One region of the Nonomuraea sp. NPDC050643 genome, then DNA from elsewhere that is predicted to be linked to it. Evidence: predicted binding sites of a transcription regulator. Region 1 holds the regulator's gene; each other region holds the start of a gene.

The links. The regulator HrcA, encoded in region 1, represses chaperone genes, less so after heat shock. The targets are predictions, from matches to a motif close to TTGGCACTCTCNNNNNGAGAGTGCCAA.
Region 2: the regulator HrcA is predicted to act here: its motif matches at 2,514-2,540, upstream of groES (co-chaperone GroES).
Region 3: the regulator HrcA is predicted to act here: its motif matches at 4,274-4,300, upstream of AB0I15_RS30875 (DNA starvation/stationary phase protection protein).

What each region holds. Positions count from the first base shown of each region.
Region 1 covers NZ_JBFAIM010000014.1:163,435-170,211, reverse strand. The annotation lists gene AB0I15_RS20955 (16S rRNA (uracil(1498)-N(3))-methyltransferase) at 1-598, opposite strand, end outside; gene dnaJ (molecular chaperone DnaJ) at 600-1,739, opposite strand; gene hrcA (heat-inducible transcriptional repressor HrcA) at 1,751-2,764, opposite strand; gene AB0I15_RS20940 (hypothetical protein) at 3,240-3,761, shown strand; gene AB0I15_RS20935 (DUF3097 domain-containing protein) at 3,779-4,585, shown strand; gene AB0I15_RS20930 (DUF4870 domain-containing protein) at 4,582-5,454, shown strand; gene hemW (radical SAM family heme chaperone HemW) at 5,451-6,671, opposite strand; gene AB0I15_RS20920 (styrene monooxygenase/indole monooxygenase family protein) at 6,763-6,777, shown strand, end outside.
Region 2 covers NZ_JBFAIM010000082.1:52,757-59,533, reverse strand. The annotation lists gene AB0I15_RS57630 (RNA polymerase sigma factor) at 1-279, shown strand, start outside; gene groL (chaperonin GroEL) at 421-2,040, opposite strand; gene groES (co-chaperone GroES) at 2,114-2,428, opposite strand; gene AB0I15_RS57615 (NAD-dependent epimerase/dehydratase family protein) at 2,599-3,453, opposite strand; gene AB0I15_RS57610 (MarR family transcriptional regulator) at 3,553-4,050, shown strand; gene AB0I15_RS57605 (methyltransferase domain-containing protein) at 4,109-5,341, shown strand; gene AB0I15_RS57600 (hypothetical protein) at 5,483-6,777, shown strand, end outside.
Region 3 covers NZ_JBFAIM010000025.1:30,379-37,155, forward strand. The annotation lists gene otsB (trehalose-phosphatase) at 1-123, opposite strand, end outside; gene AB0I15_RS30855 (Crp/Fnr family transcriptional regulator) at 200-868, opposite strand; gene AB0I15_RS30860 (YciI family protein) at 941-1,204, shown strand; gene AB0I15_RS30865 (VIT domain-containing protein) at 1,245-3,620, opposite strand; gene AB0I15_RS30870 (MerR family transcriptional regulator) at 3,617-4,264, opposite strand; gene AB0I15_RS30875 (DNA starvation/stationary phase protection protein) at 4,388-4,855, shown strand; gene AB0I15_RS30880 (alkaline phosphatase PhoX) at 5,201-6,223, shown strand; gene AB0I15_RS30885 (TetR/AcrR family transcriptional regulator) at 6,279-6,777, opposite strand, start outside.

The DNA of each region.
Region 1 (6,777 bases):
CCGACACACCGCCCTCGGGCCCCACGACCACGACGATGTCGCCGCCCGCCGGCAGTGCCACCCCGGACAACGGCTCGGCCGCCTCCTCGTGCAGCACCAGCCCCAGCACGGCGTCGGACAGCAGCCGCCCGACCTGCGCGGTCGTGGCCAGATCCGCCACCTCGGGCAGATGGAACCGGCGGGCCTGCTTGCCCGCCTCGCGGGCCGTGGCACGCCACCGGCCCAGCGCCTTGGCGACCTTGTCGCCCTTCCACTGCGTGATGCTGCGCGCGGCCGCCCAGGGCACGATCACGTCGACGCCGGCCTCGGTCATCATCTCGACCGCCAGCTCGCCCCTGTCGCCCTTGGGCAGCCCCTGCACGACGACCAGCCGCGGTCTGGGCGCCTCGACGTCGTAGCGGCGCAGCACGTCGAGCCTGAGCGCGTCTTTCAGCGCCTCGCGCACGACGCATTCGGCCACCGCGCCGGCGCCGTCGGTCAGGTCGACCCGTTCGCCGGCCCGCAGGCGGCGCACGGAGGCCGCGTGCCGCCCCTCGGGGCCGCCGAGCGTCAGTTCGGGACCATCGAGCTCGTGAGCCAGGAAAACCGGTACGGTCACGTCACCGGCCGTTGAAGGCGTCACGCAGGCGGGAGAAAAAACCCTGCTGACCCGGCGCGAACTTGCCAGGCGGGCGCTCCTCACCCCGCTGCCTGGACAGCTCGCGGAGCAGGTCTTCCTGGGCCGTGTCGAGACGGGTCGGGGTCTCGACGTTGACGTGGATCAGCAGGTCGCCCCTGCCGGACTCGTTGAGCCGCTGCACGCCGCGGCCGTACATGGTGATGACCTGGCCGGACTGGGTGCCGGGGCGGACATCGACCTCTTCGGAGCCGTCAAGCGTCTCCACCGCCAGCACGGTGCCGAGCGCGGCGGCCGTCATCGGGATCTGCACGGTGCAGTGGAGGTCGTCGCCGCGCCGTTCGAAGATCTCGTGTGGCCGCTCGACGATCTCGAGGAACAGGTCTCCGGGAGCGCCACCGCCGGGGCCCACCTCGCCCTCGCCGGCGAGCTGGATGTGGGTGCCGTCCTCGACGCCCGCGGGGATGCGGACCTTGATCGTGCGCCGGGTGCGCACCCGGCCGTCGCCGGAGCACTCCTGGCAGGGGTGGCGGATGATGCTGCCGAAGCCGCCGCACTGCGGGCACGGTCGCGAGGTCATGACCTGGCCCAGGAACGAGCGGGTGACCTGGGAGATCTCGCCGCGCCCGTTGCACATGTCGCAGGTGTCGGGGTGGGTGCCCGGCGCGGAGCCCGCCCCATGGCACACCTCGCAGAGCACGGCCGTGTCGACGACCAGCTCGCGGGTGGTGCCGAACGCGGTCTCGCGCAGGTCGAGCTCCACCCGGATGGTGGCGTTGCGGCCCCTGCGGGCGCGCGAGCGCGGGCCCCTGGCCCCCGCCGCCGTGCCGAAGAAGGCGTCCATGATGTCGCTGAACGGGAAGCCCGCGCCGAAGCCTCCGGCGCCCGCGGCCGCTCCCGCGCCGCCGAAGGGGTCGCCACCCAGGTCGTACATCTGGCGCTTGTTCGGGTCGGACAGCACCTCGTAAGCCTGCGTGATCTCCTTGAACCGCTCCTGCGTCTCAGGATCGGGGTTCACGTCGGGGTGCAGCTCACGGGCGAGACGGCGGTATGCCTTCTTTATCTCGTCCTGACTCGCGTCACGGCGCACCCCGAGGGTGGCGTAGTAGTCGCTGTTTGCCACTTATCGACCTCTTATGATGCAGCCAGGATCTGGCTGACGTAGCGTGCCACCGCGCGCACGGCGCCCATCGTCACGGGATAGTCCATCCTGGTCGGCCCCAGCACACCGAGCCGGGCCAGTTGGTTGTCGCCAGAACCGTATCCGGTCGCGACGACGGATGTGCCTCTCAGGTAGGGGTTTTCCGAACCGATGCGCACGGTGAGCGCGGACGGCGTGTCTGTGGAAGTCTCGCCGAGCAGCCGCATGAGCACGACCTGCTCCTCCAGGGCCTCGAGCACGTCGCGCAGGCCGACGGAGAAGTCGGCGCCGGCGAGGTTGGCCGCCCCGGCGAAGACGATCTTCTCGTCGTGCCGCTCGACCAGCGTCTCGAGCAGCACCGACAGGATGGTCGCCACCACGGGCCGGTCTTCGAGAGGCAGGCGTTCGGGCAGGTCGGCGACCAGCTCGGGCACGGTGCTCAGGCCGCAGCCGTCGAGGCAGGCGTTGAGCACGGCGCGCATGTGGGCGATGCGGGTGTCCTCCACCGCTTCGGGCAGCTCGATCACGCGCTGCTCGACGCGGCCGGTGTTGGTGATGAGCACGAGCATGACCCGCCGATCGCTGAGCGGGACCAGCTCGACGTGCCTGACCGTCGAACGCGTCAGCGTCGGGTATTGCACCACCGCCACCTGCCGGGTGAGCTGCGCGAGCAGCCGGACCGTGCGGGTCACGACGTCGTCGAGGTCGACCGCGCCGACGAGGAACGTCTCGATCGCCCTGCGCTCGGCCGCCGACAGGGGCTTGACCTGTGACAGCCGGTCGACGAACAGGCGGTAGCCCTTGTCCGTCGGCACGCGGCCCGCGCTGGTGTGCGGCTGGGTGATATAGCCCTCCTCCTCCAGCGCGGCCATGTCGTTCCTGACCGTCGCCGGCGAGACCTTCAGGTTGTGGCGCTCGGCAAGCGCCTTTGAGCCCACCGGTTCGTTGGTGGACACGTAGTCTTCGACAATGGCGCGGAGCACCGCCAGCTTCCGATCGTCGAGCACGTGCTCACCTCCTGCCTCTGCCTCTCTCGGGAACGTGCTGTCTAGCACTCTGTGTTCCCGAGTGCCAAGTGTACGGCTCTCGCCCACAAGGTGCGATAACACCGCGTCCCATCCTGCTTCTAGCTTCTTGGAAGCGACAGGCCTCACACTTGCGCACATGACCGACGATTCCCAGCGCCCGTCGTACGGCCCGCCGCCCGGGCAGGGTCCTTACCACGGTCAGCCCCAACCTCCTCAGTACGGTCCGCAACCAGGATCCCAGCCCGGATACGGTCCGCAACCAGGATCCCAGCCCGGATACGGCGGGCAACCCCCGTACGGGCCGCCGTCAGGGCCGCCCTACGGGCAGCCAGCGCCGCCGTACGGGCAGCCCACCCAGGTCGGCCCGCTACCTCAGTACGGACAATACGGCCAACAGCCCCAGTTTCCCGTACGAATCGACTCGAAAGCCATCAAGCCTCGTCTCTGGTGGCTGGTGGTCTTCTGGGGCGTGGCCGTGGCGTGCGTGGTGGCCGGGGTCGTCGTGTTCGCCGGGGGCGTGGTGGGCGGTGTGGCCGACGCGGCGCCGACCCGGACGTTCGCGTCGGGCGAAAGCGTCACCGTGCCGATCGACCCGGCGAGCAAGGCCGCCGTGTTCATCGCCAGTGACACCCTGGTCACCTACCAGTGCTCGATCACGGGCGGCGCCGGCCAGGCCAGGCTCGCCAAGACCGCGGGCACCCAGACGGTCACGGCGGGCGGGACCGTCTGGGAGCAGTTCCTCGTGATCAACGCCCCGGCCAAGGGCGACTACCAGCTCACCTGCGCCAACCAGGAGCAGGCCACCGTGCGCTACGGCGTCGGCCGCGACGTGCTGTCCTCCCTGGGCGGCATCGCCGGCGGCCTGGTGCCGATGGTCCTGATCTCCGGCGCCGGGCTTCTCATCGGGATCGCGGGCACGATCGTCGTCCTGGTACGCCGCAGCGGCGCGCGCAAGCGCCTTGCGGTCAGCGGGTGATTTGCTACGGTCCCCGTGTGTACGAGGGCGATGTGCTGGCGGGAAATTGGCGGCGGCCGGGCAAGGGCAAGATCCCCAAAGTGCCCGCCGAACCGGACCTTGTCGTCGAGGACGCCGACAGCGGCTTCTGCGGCGCGGTGGTGGCCTGTGACAAGGAGGCCGTCACGCTCGAAGACCGGTTCGGCAGGCGGCGCCTGTTCCCGCTCGCGCCCGCCGCGTTCCTGCTCGACGGCAAACCCGTGACCCTGGTACGCCCCGCCGCCGCCCCGGCGGCCCCCAGGCGCAGCGCCTCGGGCTCGATCACCGTCGAGGGGCTGCGGGCGCGGGTGGCCAGGGAGAGCCGGATCTACGTGGAAGGCGTGCACGACGCCGCCCTCGTGGAGAAGATCTGGGGCCACGACCTGCGGGTCGAGGGGGTCGTGGTCGAATATCTGGAGGGCGTGGACGACCTGCCGGCCATCGTGGCGGAGTTCGGCCCCGAGCCGGGGCGCCGCCTGGGCGTGCTGGTCGACCACCTGGTGCCCGGCTCCAAGGAGAGCCGGATCGCCGCCGAGATCACCTCCCCTCATGTGCTGGTGGTGGGGCATCCCTATGTCGACATCTGGCAGGCGGTCAAGCCGTCCGTGCTGCGCATCCCGGCCTGGCCGGAGGTGCCGCGCGGGGTGCCGTGGAAGGAAGGCGTGATCGCCGCACTGGGCTGGCGGATGGAGCCCGCGCAGGCGTGGCGGCGAATCCTCGGCGCCGTCTCGACGTACACGGACCTGGAGCCGGAGTTGCTCGGCCGGGTCGAGGAACTGATCGACTTCGTTACGGAGGCACCATGAGCCAGGACCCGCCCCAGCCACTGCCCGACGACGACGCCACTCGCCGCGTCACCCCGGACGACCTCCCACCGGACCTGAGGCCCGGCTACGGCCGACAACCCGGTTCGGCACCCGGCTACGGCCAGCAACCCAGCTCCTCCCCCGGCTACGGCCAACAGCCCGGCTCCTCCCCCGGCTACGGCCAGCAGCCCGGCTCGGCCCCTGGCTACGGCCAGCAGCCCAGCCCAGCCCCTGGCTACGGCCAGCAGCCCGGCTCGGCTCCCGGTTACGGCCAGCAGCCCGGGTCCTATCCCGGGCCGGGCCAGCAGGCCCCCTACGGGCAGCAGCCCGGCTCCGCGCCGGGCTACGGAGCGCAGCCACCGAGCTACGGCCAGCAGCCCCCCGGCTATGGGCAGCAGCCTCCCAGTTACGGCCAGCCGCCGCCCGGCTACGGCCAGCAGCCGCCCGGCTACGGCCAGCAGCCGCCCGGTTATGGTCAGCAGCCCGGCTACGGTCCCGGCTACGCCGCCGCGCAGCAGCCGTACGTCCCCGGCAGGTACGGCCCCCGCCCCGGCAGCGACGACACCACCATGGCCATGCTCTCCCACCTGCTTGGCCTGCTGGTCTCCTGGATCGGCCCGCTGATCATCTACATGATGAAGAAGGACGAGTCCCCCTACGTCAGGGACCAGGCGGCGGAGGCGCTCAACTTCCAGATCACGATGTTCATCGGCTACATCGTCGCGGGCGTCCTGACGCTCATCTTCATCGGGTTCCTGCTGTTCCCGGTCGTCTGGATCCTGTCCCTGGTCTTCCACATCCAGGCCGCCATGGCCACCAACAAGGGTGCGAACTACCGCTACCCGTTCGCCATCCGCATGATCACCTAGACCAGCAGGTCCCTGACGAGGGCGTCGGCCAGCAGGCGCCCCTGAAGGGTCAGCACCATCAGGCCCGACCTGAAGGCCTCGGGCTCCAGCAGCCCACGGGACAGGGCGCTCGCCACGGCCGTACGCGCGGCGGGCGCCACCTCGGCCAGCGGATAGCCGGACGACAGCCGCAACTCCAGCATGAGCCGCTCGGCGTCGCGGTCGTCCTGGCCGAGCACCTCGCGCGCGTGGGCGGGCGAGACGCCGGCGGACAGACGCTGGGCGTAGGCCGCCGGATGCTTGACGTTCCACCAGCGGGTGCCGCCGACGTGGCTGTGCGCGCCGGGGCCGGCCGCCCACCAGTCGCCGCCGGTCCAGTAGAGCAGGTTGTGCCGGCAGCGGGCCTCGTCGGTCGTGGCCCAGTTGGACACCTCGTACCAGCGGAAACCGGCCTCGGCCAGCATCTCGTCGGCGATCAGGTAGCGGTCGGCGGCCACGTCGTCGTCGGGCATCGGCAGCTCGCCGCGCCTGATCCTGGCCGCCAGCCTGGTGCCCTCCTCGACGATCAGCGAGTATGCCGACACGTGGTCGGGCCCGGCCTCGATCGCCGCGGACAGCGAGGCCCGCCAGTCGTCGTCGGACTCGCCCGGCGTGCTGTAGATCAGGTCGAGGTTGACGTGCTCGAACCCGGCCCGCCGGGCCTCCCGCACGGCCACCGCCGCCCGGCCGGGGGTGTGCCTGCGGTCGAGCACCTGGAGCACGTGCTCACGGGCGCTCTGCATGCCGAAGCTGATCCGGTTGAACCCGCCGTGACGCAGTTTCTCCAGGTAGGAGGGGTCGACCGACTCGGGGTTGGCCTCCGTGGTGACCTCGGCCCCCGGCCGCAGGCCGAACTCGGAGTCGATCGCGGCCAGGATCCTGGCCAGGTCTTCCGGTGGCAGCAGGGTGGGCGTGCCGCCGCCGAAGAACACCGTCTCCACCGGCAGGTCGCTCTGGCCCAGGACGCGGCGGGCCAGGCGCACCTCCTCGACCACGGTGTCCGCGTAGTCGCGGTGCGAGGCGCCCGGGCCGAGCTCGGCGGCGGTGTAGGTGTTGAAGTCGCAGTAGCCGCAGCGGGTCACGCAGAACGGCACATGCACGTAGAAGCCGAACGGACGCTCGCCGAGGCCCCTCAGGGCGCTGTCGGGCAGCTCGCCGGAGGTGGGTACGGGATCGCCGTCGGGCAGGGTGGCTGGCACACGTACCAGTCTGCCTGGCCACCAAGGGTGCTCCAATCCGCCTGCAAGCCGCGCCGGGTCCACTGACGCCGGACCGGCAAGGGGGACGCACATGGCAGGCATCGGA
Region 2 (6,777 bases), on a different contig from region 1:
TCACCGGTGGTGGCGCTGAACCGCACCGTGGCGCTCGCGCGGACTCAGGGCCCCGCACGGGCCCTGGCCGAGGTCGAGGAGCTGGAACGAGACGGCCGCCTGGCCGGATACCAGTACCTCCCGGCCATCAAGGCGGACCTGCTGCGCCGCCTGGGCCGCACCACCGAGGCCGCCACCGCCTACCACGAGGCCATGACCCTCACCGCGAACGAGGCCGAACGCGACTTCCTGTCCGGCCGCCTCAAAACCCTGGACCCACCACGGAACGACCCCGCCTGACGGCACCCTCCGGCAAGGCCGACCCATCCACGCGAACCACCCGCACGCCGTCACGAGCCCGCACGCCGTCCGGCATACCTCCCGAAAAACGTACGGCCCGCACCCCCCGGAGAGGGTGCGGGCCGTGACGATGGAGACGGGTCAGTGGCCGTGGCCGTGACCGTGGCCGCCGCCGCCGGCGGGGGCCTCCTCCTCAGGCTTCTCCACCACGAGCGCCTCGGTGGTGAGCAGCATGCCCGCGATCGACGCCGCGTTCTGCACGGCCGAGCGCGTGACCTTCACCGGGTCGATGACACCCTGGTCGATGAGGTTGCCGTATTCGCCGGTGGCGGCGTTGAAGCCCTCACCGGCCTTCAGCTCGGCGACCTTGTGGGTGACCACGTAGCCCTCGAGACCGGCGTTCTCGGCGATCCAGCGGGCCGGCTCCACCAGGGCGCGGCGCACGACGCCGACACCGGTGGCCTCGTCGCCCGTCAGGCCGAGGTCGTCGAGCTCCTTGCCGACGTGGATGAGCGCGGAGCCACCGCCGGAGACGATGCCCTCCTCGATCGCGGCGCGCGTCGCGGAGATCGCGTCCTCGAGGCGGTGCTTCTTCTCCTTCAGCTCCACCTCGGTGGCGGCGCCGACACGCAGCACGCACACACCGCCGGCGAGCTTGGCCAGACGCTCCTGGAGCTTCTCGCGGTCCCAGTCGGAGTCGGACTGCTCGACGGCGAGCTTGATCTCCTTGACGCGGTCGGCGATGGCCTGCTGGTCGCCGGCGCCGTCCACGATGGTGGTCGTGTCCTTGGTCACCACGACGCGGCGGGCCGTGCCGAGCACCTCGGTGCCGACGTGCTCGAGCTTGAGGCCGACCTCCTCGCTGACGACCTGGCCACCGGTGAGGATGGCGATGTCCTGCAGCATGGCCTTACGGCGGTCGCCGAAGCCCGGGGCCTTGACGGCCACGGAGGTGAAGGTGCCACGGATCTTGTTGGTCACCAGGACGGCCAGGGCCTCGCCCTCGACGTCCTCGGCGATCACGAGGAGCGGCTTCTTCGTCTGGGCGATCTTCTCCAGCAGCGGCAGGAAGTCCGCGATGGAGGAGATCTTGCCCGAGGTGATCAGGATGTAGGCGTCCTCGAGGACGGACTCCATCCGCTCGGGGTCGGTCACCATGTAGGCCGACAGGTAGCCCTTGTCGAACTGCATGCCCTCGGTGAACTCGAGCTCCATGCCCATGGCGTTGGACTCTTCGACGGTGAGGACACCGTCCTTGCCCACCTTGTCGAACGCCTCGGCGATCAGCTCGCCGATCTGCGCGTCCTGAGCGGAGATCGTCGCGACGTTCGCGATCTCCTTCTTGTCGCCGACCTCACGGGCGCTGTCGAGCAGCTTGTCGCTGATCGCCTTGGCGGCCTTGTCGATGCCGCGCTTCAGCGACAGCGGCGAGGCGCCGGCGGCCACGTTGCGCAGGCCCTCGCGGACCATGGCCTGGGCCAGGACGGTCGCGGTGGTGGTGCCGTCGCCCGCGATGTCGTTGGTCTTGGTGGCAACTTCCTTGGCGAGCTGGGCGCCGAGGTTCTCGTAGCGCTCCTCCAGCTCGATCTCACGAGCGATGGTGACACCGTCGTTCGTGATCGTCGGCGCACCGAACTTCTTGTCGATGACGACGTTGCGGCCACGGGGGCCGAGGGTTACCTTCACGGCGTCCGCGAGGGCGTTCACACCGCGCTCAAGCGCGCGGCGGGCGTCCTCGTCGAACTGCAGGATCTTCGCCATTTGCTGAATGTCCTCTCCTAGCGTCGAAAGCCCCGGCCGCCCTCAAGAGCGCCCGGGGCTCGACACATCCGGCTTACTTCTCGATGATCGCGAGAACATCGCGGGCGGAGAGCACGAGGTACTCCTCGCCGCCGTACTTGACCTCGGTGCCGCCGTACTTGCTGTAGAGGACGATGTCGCCCTCAGAGACGTCGAGCGGAATCCGCTTGTCGCCGTCCTCATCCCAGTTGCCGGGGCCCACCGCGAGGACCTTGCCCTCTTGCGGCTTCTCCTTGGCGGTGTCTGGGATGACCAGGCCGGAAGCGGTGGTCTGCTCTGCCTCAAGCGGCTGAACCACAATGCGGTCGCCGAGCGGCTTAACGGGAACCTTGGTGGCGGTCGTCACGATCGGACCTCCCCTTCAGATTGAAAGATCTAGAAGAGGCGACCAGCTGGGCCTGCCGTCGCGGGTGTCAGACCTGCCTCGTCGCACGTTGGCACTCTCAAGGGGAGAGTGCCAACAGGAAACATATGCAAGCGGGGCTTGACAGTCAACACGAACGCGTCCGCCGAGAGCGATCAGGCGTAAGACCCCTCCGTCAGGTCGGCCAGGATGCCGGCCCTGGAAGGCCGCCAGCCAAGGGCCTCCCGGGTGCGCGCCGCGCTGACGCGCTGGCTGAGCGCCAGTGCCTGCGCGAATCCCGCGCCGAGCTGTCCCGCGGCCTCCTCGACCGGCCAGGGCTCGGCCGCCACGCGTACGCCCGCGGAGCGCGCCGCGGCCTCGGCCACCGCCGTGACGGGCACGGCCTCCTCGGAAACGCCGTGGTAGACGCCCGCACCACCCTTCTCCACGACGGTCACGATCAGCTCCGCCAAGTCTTCCACGTGCACGAACGTCCACGTGGGCACCACGCCGCCGGCGGTGACGTACACGCCGGTCCCGCGCTGTGCGGCCTGGCCGCGCAGCATCGCCGGAATGCCGGCGCCGCCCCCGTGCACGACGCCGGGCCTGACGACGGAGCCGCCGCCGTCGAGCACCAGCCGCTCCACCTTGTCCCGATACGCCACAAGCGAAATCGGCCGCGCCGGGCTGTCCTCATGCCCGTCGTCCGTCTCCCCGAGCACCCAGACGCCGCTGACGTAGACGACCTTCTTCCCCGAACCGGCCAGCGCGGAGATCGTCGCCAGGTCCGTCCCCTGCTCACCGGTCAACTGCGCGGCGTGTACGACCGCGTCGACGTCGGGCGTGATCGCGGCCTGCAGGGTCGAGGCGTCCGCGAGGTCGCCGTACCGCTCGTCGACCGCCTTCGGCACCCGTTTCGCGCCGTCGGCGGACCTGCGTACCAGTGCCGCGATCTCATGCCCCTGCGACGCGAGCCGCTCCACGAGGGCGCCACCGACGTATCCCGTCGCCCCCAGCACCAAGACCTTCATCGTCCCACCTCGAAAATTTCGACATTGAACATTTCTACCCAGAAACGTAACCTAACGACATCGAACATTTCAACATCGAAATATGGGTAGGATGCGGACATGGAGGACGCGGTCGACCAGATACTCGGGCAGTGGGCCTGCACCCGGCCCGACGTGGACGTCTCGCCCACGGGCGTGATCGGCCGGGTGTCACGGGCCTCGCGGCTGCTGGAGCGCGGGGTCAGGGAGTTCCTGGGCGAGCACGGGCTGGAGGCGTGGGAGTTCGACATGCTGGCCACGCTGCTGCGGAGCGGCGGCGACGCGACCATGTGCATGAAGGACATGTCCTCGGCCGCGATGGTCAGCCCCGGCGCCCTCACCAACCGCATGGACCAACTCGTCAAACGGGGGCTGGTCGACCGCCGGCTCGCGCCGGGCAACCGCCGCATGACGCTGGTCTCCCTGACCGACGAGGGGCGCGCGCTGGTCGACGAGGTGCTCGAGCGGCACGCGGCCAACGAGGACCGCCTGCTGTCCGGCCTGTCGGCCACCGAGCGCGACTCCCTGGCGGCCCTGCTGCGCAAACTCCTCGTCTCCCTCGACGACACCACCCTCTGAAAATCCGGCCAGGCCCTCTGGACGGCACACGTCCTTCGTGGCGCTAACGTGAGACGACGTGGACCTCGACGCCTTCACCGAGTTGCTGACCCCGCGCGGCCGGCGGGCGCTCGCGGAGGCCGGGGAGCTCACGGGCGCCGATCCGGTCGCCGCCGCCACCACCCTGCGCAGGACCTACGACGCCACCCTCACCTCCGCCGCGCTCACCCAGGCCGCGCTCAGGGAGCGGGCCAGGGCCAAGTTCGGCGCGGACGCCGGGGTGATGTACTTCACGCCGCACGGCCTGGAGCAGTCGACGCGGGCGGAGGTCGCCGAGCACCGCGCCCGCCGCGTCCTGACCGCCGCCCAGGGGCAGGGCGCCCCCACCGTGATCGACGCCTGTTGCGGGATCGGCGGCGACCTCCTCGCCCTGGCCCGCGCCGGCTGCGCCGTCACGGCCGTCGACACCGACCCGCTGACCGTCGCCGTGGCCAGGGCCAACGCCGAGGCGCTCGGCCTGGCCGACAGGGTGACGGTGACCGTCGCCGACGCGGCCGACGTCCGCCCGGAGGACTACGACGTCCTCTTCGCCGACCCGGCCCGGCGCACGAGCAGGGGCCGGACGTTCGACCCCATGGCCTACTCGCCGCCGTGGCCCGTGGTGCTCGGCCTGCTGGCGCGGGCCGGCCTGGCGTGCCTCAAGGTCGCCCCGGGCATCCCGTACGAGTTCATCCCCGAGGGCGCCGAGGCCGAGTGGGTCTCGTACAAGGGCGAGGTCAAGGAGGCCACGCTCTGGACCGGCGGGCGGGCCGTCCGGCGCGCGACCCTGCTGCCCGGCGGCCACACCATGACCGCCACCGGGGTCCAGGCCCCGACCGGCCCCGTCGGCCGCCACCTCTACGAGCCCGACGGGGCCGCCATCCGCGCCCACCTCGTCGGCGAGGTCGCCGAGATCGTCGGCGGCCGTCTGCCCGACCCGATGATCGCCTACATCACGGGCGACGACCCGGTGGACACCCCATGGGCCGCCAGATACGACGTAGAAGACGTTCTCCCCTTTTCCCTGAAAAAACTTCGCGCCGCCCTCCGCGAGCGACAAATCGGTAATGTCACCATCAAAAAGCGCGGCTCCGCCCTCGACATCGAACGCCTGCGCTCCGATTTGCGACTCAACGGCGCGAATTCTGCGGTAATCATCCTTACCAGGATCGCCGACCGTCCTTCTGTCCTCATCTGCCGGACACCCCCACCTGCACGAACCACCGAAACCGGTCATTCGCCCGTTAACCGCGATCTTTCAATTCAGCCCTGACGGACCTTGATCGAAAGGCTAAGGTGGGCGGGCGGGAGTTCTCCCCCCTAATGCGGTTAACCGCGTTCTCTCTCTTTCATCTGCAGACCGGACCTACCCCACCGCTGCGCGGCAGACCGTCGGCGAGCGAAGGAGCTTTCGGTGGACCATTCCAACCACACCACTCTTCTTCAGGCGGGCGCCCACGCCGCCGTCTCCGAGAGGATGCGAGACCTTCTCGCGCGCGCCGCCCAGGACCATGTGTACGAGCAGCGCACCCAAGGAGCGGTGCTCGACGAGATCCGCCAGCGGCTCGAAGGCATGGAGTGGCTGCTGCGCGAGGTCCGTGAGCGCGAGCTCGGCGGCCTCAGCGGCACACTGGAGTCGGTCAGCGGGCGGCTCGACGAGATCACCGCCAAGCCGCCGATGTGGGCGGAGGGCCTGGCCCAGCACGTTGAGGCCGTACGCGACCACGTGGACGCCGTGGGCGAGCGGGTGGGCCACGTGGACGCCCGGGTGACCCCTGTCGCCGAGTTGCCGAGCCTGTGGGCCGACCTGGGCACCGTGGGCGAGGGCGTGGACGAGGCGCTCAACCGCCTGCAGATTGTGCTCGACAGCACCGACGGCCTGACCAGGGGCATGTCCGATTTCGCCACCACGCTGGCCGGGCTCAACTCCAGCATGGAGGCCGCCGCCAGCCGTTTCAGCAGGCTCGACAAGTCGATGGCGGAGCTGGCCACCCGCACCGACCGGGTCGAGAGCGTCGTCAGCGACCTGTCGGAGGGCCTCACCGAGCGGCTGGCGGGCACGGCCGAGCAGGTGAGCGGCCTGGTCGAGGCCGCCGAGCAGCGCTTCACCGTCCGGCTCGGCGAGACCGACCAGCGCCTGAGCGCCAAGCTCGACGAGACCGACCAGCGCCTCAGCAGCCGGCTGGACGAGACCGACCAGCGGGTCGCCAACCGCCTCGACGAGACCGACCAGCGCCTGGCCAGGGCCCTGCTCGAGTCGGACGAGCGCCTGGCCATCCGGCTCAGGGAGGCCGACGAGCAGCTCACCGAGCGCCTGTCCAGCGTCGAGCAGCGCCTGACCACCCGCCTCGACGAGGCCGACCAGCACCTGGCCGTCCAGCTCGGCGAGAGCGAGCAGCGGCTGACGGCCCGGCTCAGCGGCGTGGACTCCCGGCTCGAACGCGCCGAGGGCCGGCTCATGGGCCTCGACTCCCGGCTCACCGGCTTCGACAGCCGCCTGGAGTCCGCCGACGAGTGCCTGGCCGACATCGACACCAGGCTCGACGGCCTCGACGGCCGCATGAGCGGCGTGGACAAGCGGCTCACCTCCGTCGACACCCACCTCGGCGGGGTCGACAAGCGGCTGGGCACCCTTGACGGCCACCTGGGCCGCCACGACGACAGGTTCGACGCGCTCGACGTACGCATCGACGCCCGTTTCGCCTCGCT
Region 3 (6,777 bases), on a different contig from region 1:
GGGATCTCGCATGATCGGGGCGATCGTGCCGTCGTAGTCGAAGAAGAAGCCGGACTTCGTGCTCTCCGAGACGGTGGCGGACACCGCCTCTGCGAAGCGGAGGGGGGCGCGAGAGGTCGCCATGCTGTGGACGATAGAACAGCCTGACCGGCTCGGATAGACGCCCGTCCGCAATTGGACCGCCGCCCGCCGGACCACCTCACGCAGGCGGTACGGGCACGCGGGCGGCACGCGCCAGGGCCCGCCGGTCCAGCACGGTCACCTCGCCCGCGCCGATCTCGATCACCCCCCGGCGCTCGAACCCGCGCAGCGCCCGGTTCACGCTCACCCGGGTCGCGCCGATCTCCGCGCCCAGCCCCGCCTGCCCCGCGTGCAGGGGCACCGGGCCGCCACCGGCGCACCGGCGGAGCAGCCAGGAGGCCACCCGCGACGGCACGTCCCGCACCGCCGCGTCGGTGAGCCGCTCGTCGAGGTCGCGCACGGTGGCGGCGAGCGTGCGCAGCAGCCGGGCCGCGACGGACGGCTCGCCGGCGAGCTCCAGCACGACCGCGCGCGGCAGGTACGCCACCTCGACCGCCGTCATCGCCGTACGCGTGGCCCGGTGCGCCCCGTCCACGAGCAGGGCCGTCTTGTCGAACGCGACCGGCGCCTCCTCCACCGCGAGCACGACCTCCTTGCCCTCGGCGCTCACCCGCCCCGCCTTCACCCGCCCGCCGAGCAGCACGATGAGCTGGTCGGCCGGATCGCCCTCGGTGCACAGCACCTGCCCCGCCGGATACCGCCGCCGCCTGGCCCGCGCCGCGAGCCCGCGCAGCCGCTCCTCACCGAGCCCCTGGAGCATGGGCAGGTCGGCCAGCGTGTACGTCATGTGTCCCGTGATACACCACTCCCGTGCCCTGCGATGCTGCCTCCCGCCACCGCCGGCCCCTACCGTGCCGCCATGGCGACATATGTGCTGCACCTGGCCTTCGACGGCGCCCCTGCCCGGATGGCGGCTCGACCCGCGCACCGGGAGCACCTGAGACGGCTCAAGGAGGAGGGCCGGCTGGTGACGGCCGGTCCCTGGGCGGACGACAGCGGGGCGCTGCACGTCTATGAGGTGGCCGACGAGGCCGAGCTGCGGGAGATCCTGCGCGCGGACCCGTACACGGCGGTGAACGGCTACGAGATCGTGCTGCTGAAGGAGTGGACGCCCATCATGTGAGCGCCGGGGCGGCCACGGCGTGCCGTGGCCGCCCCGGAGGTCAGCCGCGCTTCCAGAACGGCCCGCGGCGTTCGCCGGACGGCCCCGGGCCCGCCGTCGGCGGTGGGCCGCCGACGAGCGCCGTGAGGACCGCGACCGCGCGATCGTGCAGCGCCCGCGCGTCGGCCCCCGGCCGCTCGGCGGCCTCCAGCTCGCGGGCCAGCCCCTCCAGCTCCTCGTTCCCCCCGAGGTAGGCCGCCAGCGCCCGCAGCCGGGTGCCCAGGTCCGCCAGGTAGAACAGGTCCGGCCCCGGCAGCGCCCGCAGCCGGTCGAGCTCGGCCACCAGTTGCGGCCTGACCGTCTCCAGCGGCCGCCCGGCCCGCGGCGCGCGCCCGCCGGGGGCCTTCGGGGCGGGCATCGGGGCGGGCATGGGCGGGGGCACGGGCGGCCCGCCGAACCCGGGCGCCGATCCTGGCCGTGCTCCCGGCATGGGAGCCGACTCCGGCCCGCCGGACACGAATCCCTGGTCCATGTCGGCCGTGCCGCTGAGCCCCGGCCTCGGCATGCGCATCCGGGGGGCGGACGCCGGCGCGGAGGCCAGCATCGCGGTGGCCGCGAAACCACCGGCCATCGGCGCGCCCGGCAACTCCCAGCCGCTCGGCGGCTCCACCGGCTGGATGACGCGATGCTCCGGCCCGCCGTCGGCGACCTGCCTGGTGTCGATCGCCACGTACGCGGTGAAGCGGCACAGCACGCCGTAGTCCAGCGACGTGCGCACGATGCGCTCTTCCAGGTCGTGCTCGCCCATGGCGTAGCGGTCCTCGAGCTCGCGCAGATGCGCGCGCGCCCAGAGCGCGCGGATGGCCGGGTTGTCCACGGTCACGCCCGTGACCTGCTCCTCCCACGGCCCGCCGGCCGCCATGCCGCGCACGGTCAGCGAGGAGCCCTCGCGGTGACGCCCGTACACGCGCAGTGGCACCCCGGGGAAGATCGACCCGAGGTGGGTGACCGTGCCGGGCTCGACCTCGAGCCCCTTGACGGACACGTCGGTGACCAGGGGAGCGCCGATCCTGCGGTGGATGTGCTCCATGGCGGCGTCGAGCCGGTCCTCCGACTCCACCAGTTCGCACCGGCCCGCGCCGAGCCCGGCCAGCCGCCCGAGGAACCCGGCGTTGACCGCCCGGTCGATGCCGACCGTGTGCACGCGCATGGCCGACAGCGCGCCGCCCGCCTGCTCCAGGATCTGGTCCTCGTTGCCCACCTGGCCGTCGGTGACCAGCACCACGACGCGTTCGCGCTCGCTCCGGCCGCCGAGCAGGGCGACCGCCCGGCGCAGCGGTTCGAGCAGCTCGGTGCCGCCCCTGGCGTCGACCCGGGCGAGGTGCTCGACCGCGCGGTAGCGGTTGCGGTCGGAGGCCTCCACCAGGCCCTCGAACGCCTCCTCCACCACCGAGTCGAACGCCAGCACCGCGAACCTGTCCTGTGGGGTCAGCGTGTCGACGATGCGCGCGGCGGCCCGGCGGGCGCAGACCATCTTCCAGCCGCTCATGCTGCCGGAACGGTCGAGCAGCAGCACCAGGTCGCGGGGCGCGCGGGTGGACTGCAGCGGCGGCGGCACGACGGTCAGCGCGAACGTTCCCCGGCCGTCGAGCTGCAGGGACGTGGAGGCGTCGAACGACAGGCGCAGGATGAAGTCGCGGTCGAGGCGCTCGCCGGGCCGCAGGCGTACGGTGTGGCCGTCCTCCTCCACCACGTGCAGGCTGGAGGCCAGCTCGCGCAGTTCGAGCCCGGCCGCGTCCACGCTCGCGCTCAGCGAGAGCCGCACGGGGCTCGGGAAGCCGGGCAGCAGGACGGGCGGGCTGATCCTGGAGGCGTCGGGCACCGCGTCGGTGTCGGGCGCCACGCCGTCCCCGGCCGGCGGGCCGTCGATGGGGCTGCCCGGAATGTAACGCGGCGCCACGACCAGCGGGAACCTGAACGTGGCCGCGCCGTCCTCGTACGGGAGCGGCTGGCTCAGGGTGAGCCGCACCGAGACGCTCTCGCCGGGCAGGATGTTCCCCACCCTGATCGTGAAGACGTCGGGCCGGTCCTCCTCGGCGATGGCCGCCCGCCTGCCCTCGCGCAGCGCCTGGTCGTAGTCCGCCCTGGCCTGGCCGCGCTCCTTCAGCACGCCGTCGATCACCCGGTCGTCGGCCTCCATCCGGAAACCGGTCACCGCCGCCCGGTCGGGCAGCGGGAAGACGTACGTCGCCTCCAGGGTGACGTCGAACGGATTCCTGAACCCCTGCGTGACCTCGACCCCGGCGATGAGACCGGAGATGCTCGCGGCCACGTCAACGCTCTCCAGCGGCAGGTTGCCGCGCTCGGTGAGCAGCGCGCCGAACCCGGCGTCCGGCACCGGCAGGCACCGTGCGGGCTCCAGCGAAGTGATCTTCATATCAGCTTCCTTTCTTCGAGCACCGCGAGCAGCGGACCCGCCGCCGCCAGCACCGCCTGAACGTCCTGCTCGGACGGAACGCGCACCGCGTCCAGCACGAGCCGCACCCCGTCTCCCAACCTGACCCCGGCCACCACCGAGGTCGCCCCGGTCACCCGCTCACTTCCGGCCGGCCGCTCGTTCCCGGCCGCCGGTCGTTCGGCCCAGAACCGCGCACGCGCCGGCGCCTCCGCGGTGGGGACGTCGTCCGCTGCCGCCGCGCCGAAGGGCGCCACCGGTGACACGGCCGCCGCTGCGGCTGGTCCCGGTGAACCCGGCTCCGCAAGGTCGCCCAGGCGGGCCGCGGCCTCGAGCATCGGATCCGTCGCCCCCGCCAGCGCCGCCTGGATCTGCGCGATCGACCGCCCCTCCGCCTGCAGCCGCTTCACGGCCACCAGTTGCAGCAGGTGCCGCCGCCCGTAACGGGCGATCCGGCCGCGCCGGGTCAGGGGCGGATCGACCAGCCCGATCGTCGTATACCACCTGATCAGGCGCTCCCCGGGCACGTCACGGACCCGGCCGTTGACGGGCGCCGGAGGTGCGCCGTCACGCAGCGCCCGCGCCGCGTGCTCGGCCAGCTCGCCGATGGTCCAGGTGTCACTCATACCTTCACAATGACACTGTCACTATTACACTGTCAACGACGAGCCGCCCCGGAGATCGGAAGAACGACAGCCCGTATTTCGTTCTAAATAGGGAAAAGTCCGACCGCAGGGGAGGAAAACGACATGGCTACGATCACCGGTCCGCTTTCGGGCGACGCCAAGAACACCGTGGCGACGGCCCTGCAAGGAGCGCTGGTCGATCTGGTGGATCTCTCGCTGGTCGCCAAGCAGGCGCACTGGAACCTCATCGGCCCCCACTTCCGCCCGATCCACCTCCAGCTCGACGAGCTCACCGAGCTGGCCAGAGCCCACATGGACACCATCGCCGAGCGCGCCGTCGCCCTCGGCGTCAACCCCGACGGCCGCTCCGCCACGATCGCCAAGTCCACCAAGCTCCAGCAGCCGGAGGGCGGCTGGCTCGAGGACGGCAAGGTGGTGGCGATGGTCACCGACATCCTCGACGGCATCGGCAGGCGCATGTACGAGCGCATCAGGGCCACCGACGAGGCCGACCCGGTCTCGCAGGACCTGCTCATCGCCGTGACGCAGGACATCGACAAGCAGCACTGGATGTTCCAGGCGCAGCGCTGACGCACCGCGACAGGCCCGGGCCGAGCGGCCCGGGCTTTCGCGTGTCCCGCCGGGCTCTGCCGGGCGGTCCGACGTGTTCGCCTCCGCCATGGTGCTGTCACCGGTTCCTCGGCCGCGTCCGATCTCCGGCGTTCTCCTGCCCGCCGGGACGGGGTCCCACCGTCACGGACCGTGACGAGCAGAGAGATCGCCGGCTCGCCGGCCTGCGCAGGGTGTACGGATCGTGACCGTCCGGCCTGCCGGCGCGGTGCGGGCCCCGGGGTTTGCGCAGAGTTTGATCTCGCGAGTCCCTGCCATTCATGTCGGTGCGGTCGACTAGCGTGGCACCTAGAGGGAGGCCCCACGATGTCCCACAAGACTCTCCTCCGCACGGGCCCGCTCTTGCCTGGCGGCGTCAGTCCGTACGGACCGCTCGGCCGGCCCGGCGACGGCGGGCTCGCGCTGCCACCCGGGTTCACCGGCCGGGTGGTGGCCCGCTCGGGCCACAAGGTCGCCGGGCTGACCTGGCACGCCGCCCCCGACGGTGGCGCCTGTTTTCCCGACGGCGACGGCTGGATCTACGTGTCCAACTCCGAGCTCCCCCTGCTCGGCGGCGCCTCGGCGCTGCGGTTCCGCGCCGACGGCGGTGTCGCCGACGCCTATCGCATCCTGTCGGGCACCGACCTCAACTGCGCCGGCGGCGCCACGCCGTGGCACACCTGGCTGTCGTGCGAGCTGGGCCACCGCGGCCGCGTCTTCGAGTGCGACCCCTACGGCGCCCGCGCCGCCCGCCCCCGCCTGGCCATGGGCCGCTTCAAGCACGAGGCCGCCGCCTGCGACCCCGAGCGGCGCGTGATCTACATGACCGAGGACGAGCCCGACGGCTGCTTCTACCGGTTCCGGCCGGGCGACTGGGGTGACCTGACCGAGGGCACGCTCGAGGTCCTGGGCGCTTCGGGCGACTGGCGGCCGGTGCCCTCCCCGGCGGCCCTGCTCAAGGCCACCCGACACCAGGTCGACGACGCCCGCCACTTCGACGGCGGCGACGGCTGCCACTACGCGGGGGGGGTCTGCTACTTCACCACGAAGGGCGACACCGGCCTCTGGGCCTACGACGCCCAGACCTCCACGCTCGACCGGCTGTGCGAGGGCGTGCGCGCCATCACCGCCGCCCCCTCCGGCGACCTCTACGTCGCCAGGGAGCGCACCGAGATCGACGTCATCGCGCCCGACCGGGCGGTGACCCCGTTCCTCCGGCTCGAGGGTCATGACGGCACCGAGCTGACCGGCCTGGCGTTCTCGCCGGGCGGCGAGCGGCTCTACTTCTCGGTCAGGCGCGGCCGCACCGAGGGCCACACCTTCGAGGTGACCGGCTCCTTCCGCACCTGAGTCGCGGCCCCGGGGCCGGCCCGGCTCAGGCCGGCTCGGCTCAGCTCAGCTCAGCTCAGCTCAGGTAGCGCACCAGCATCAGCTTCAGCTCTCCGGTCAGCTCGGCGGCCCGTTCGGGGGGCGCTGTGGTGATCATCGGCATCACGGCCTTCACCATGGCCAGCGCCATGGTCCCGTTGAGCAGGGCGCGCTCCTCCGGCAGCCCAGGGGAGCGCCGGCGCAGCATGGCCGCGAGCTGCCGGGCGATGTCCTCGTGCAGCCGCTGTGACGCCGCCGCGAACTGATCGCCCGTCGCCGTCCCGTAGAGCAGCACCCAGTACGCCGGCGACTCGCTCTTGAACCGCACGCTCTCCTCCACGAGCTGCCCCACCAGCGCCTCCAGCGGGATCTCGGGCGTGACGGCGGCCAGCCGGCCGGCCCAGAACTCCTGGCGGTCGACCGTGTAGCGGGCCACCAGCCCGTCCAGGATCTCCTCCTTGTTCCTGAAGAACTGGTACAGCGACCCCGGCGACATCCCCGCCCGCGCCGCGACCTGGTTCGTCGTCATCTCCGGA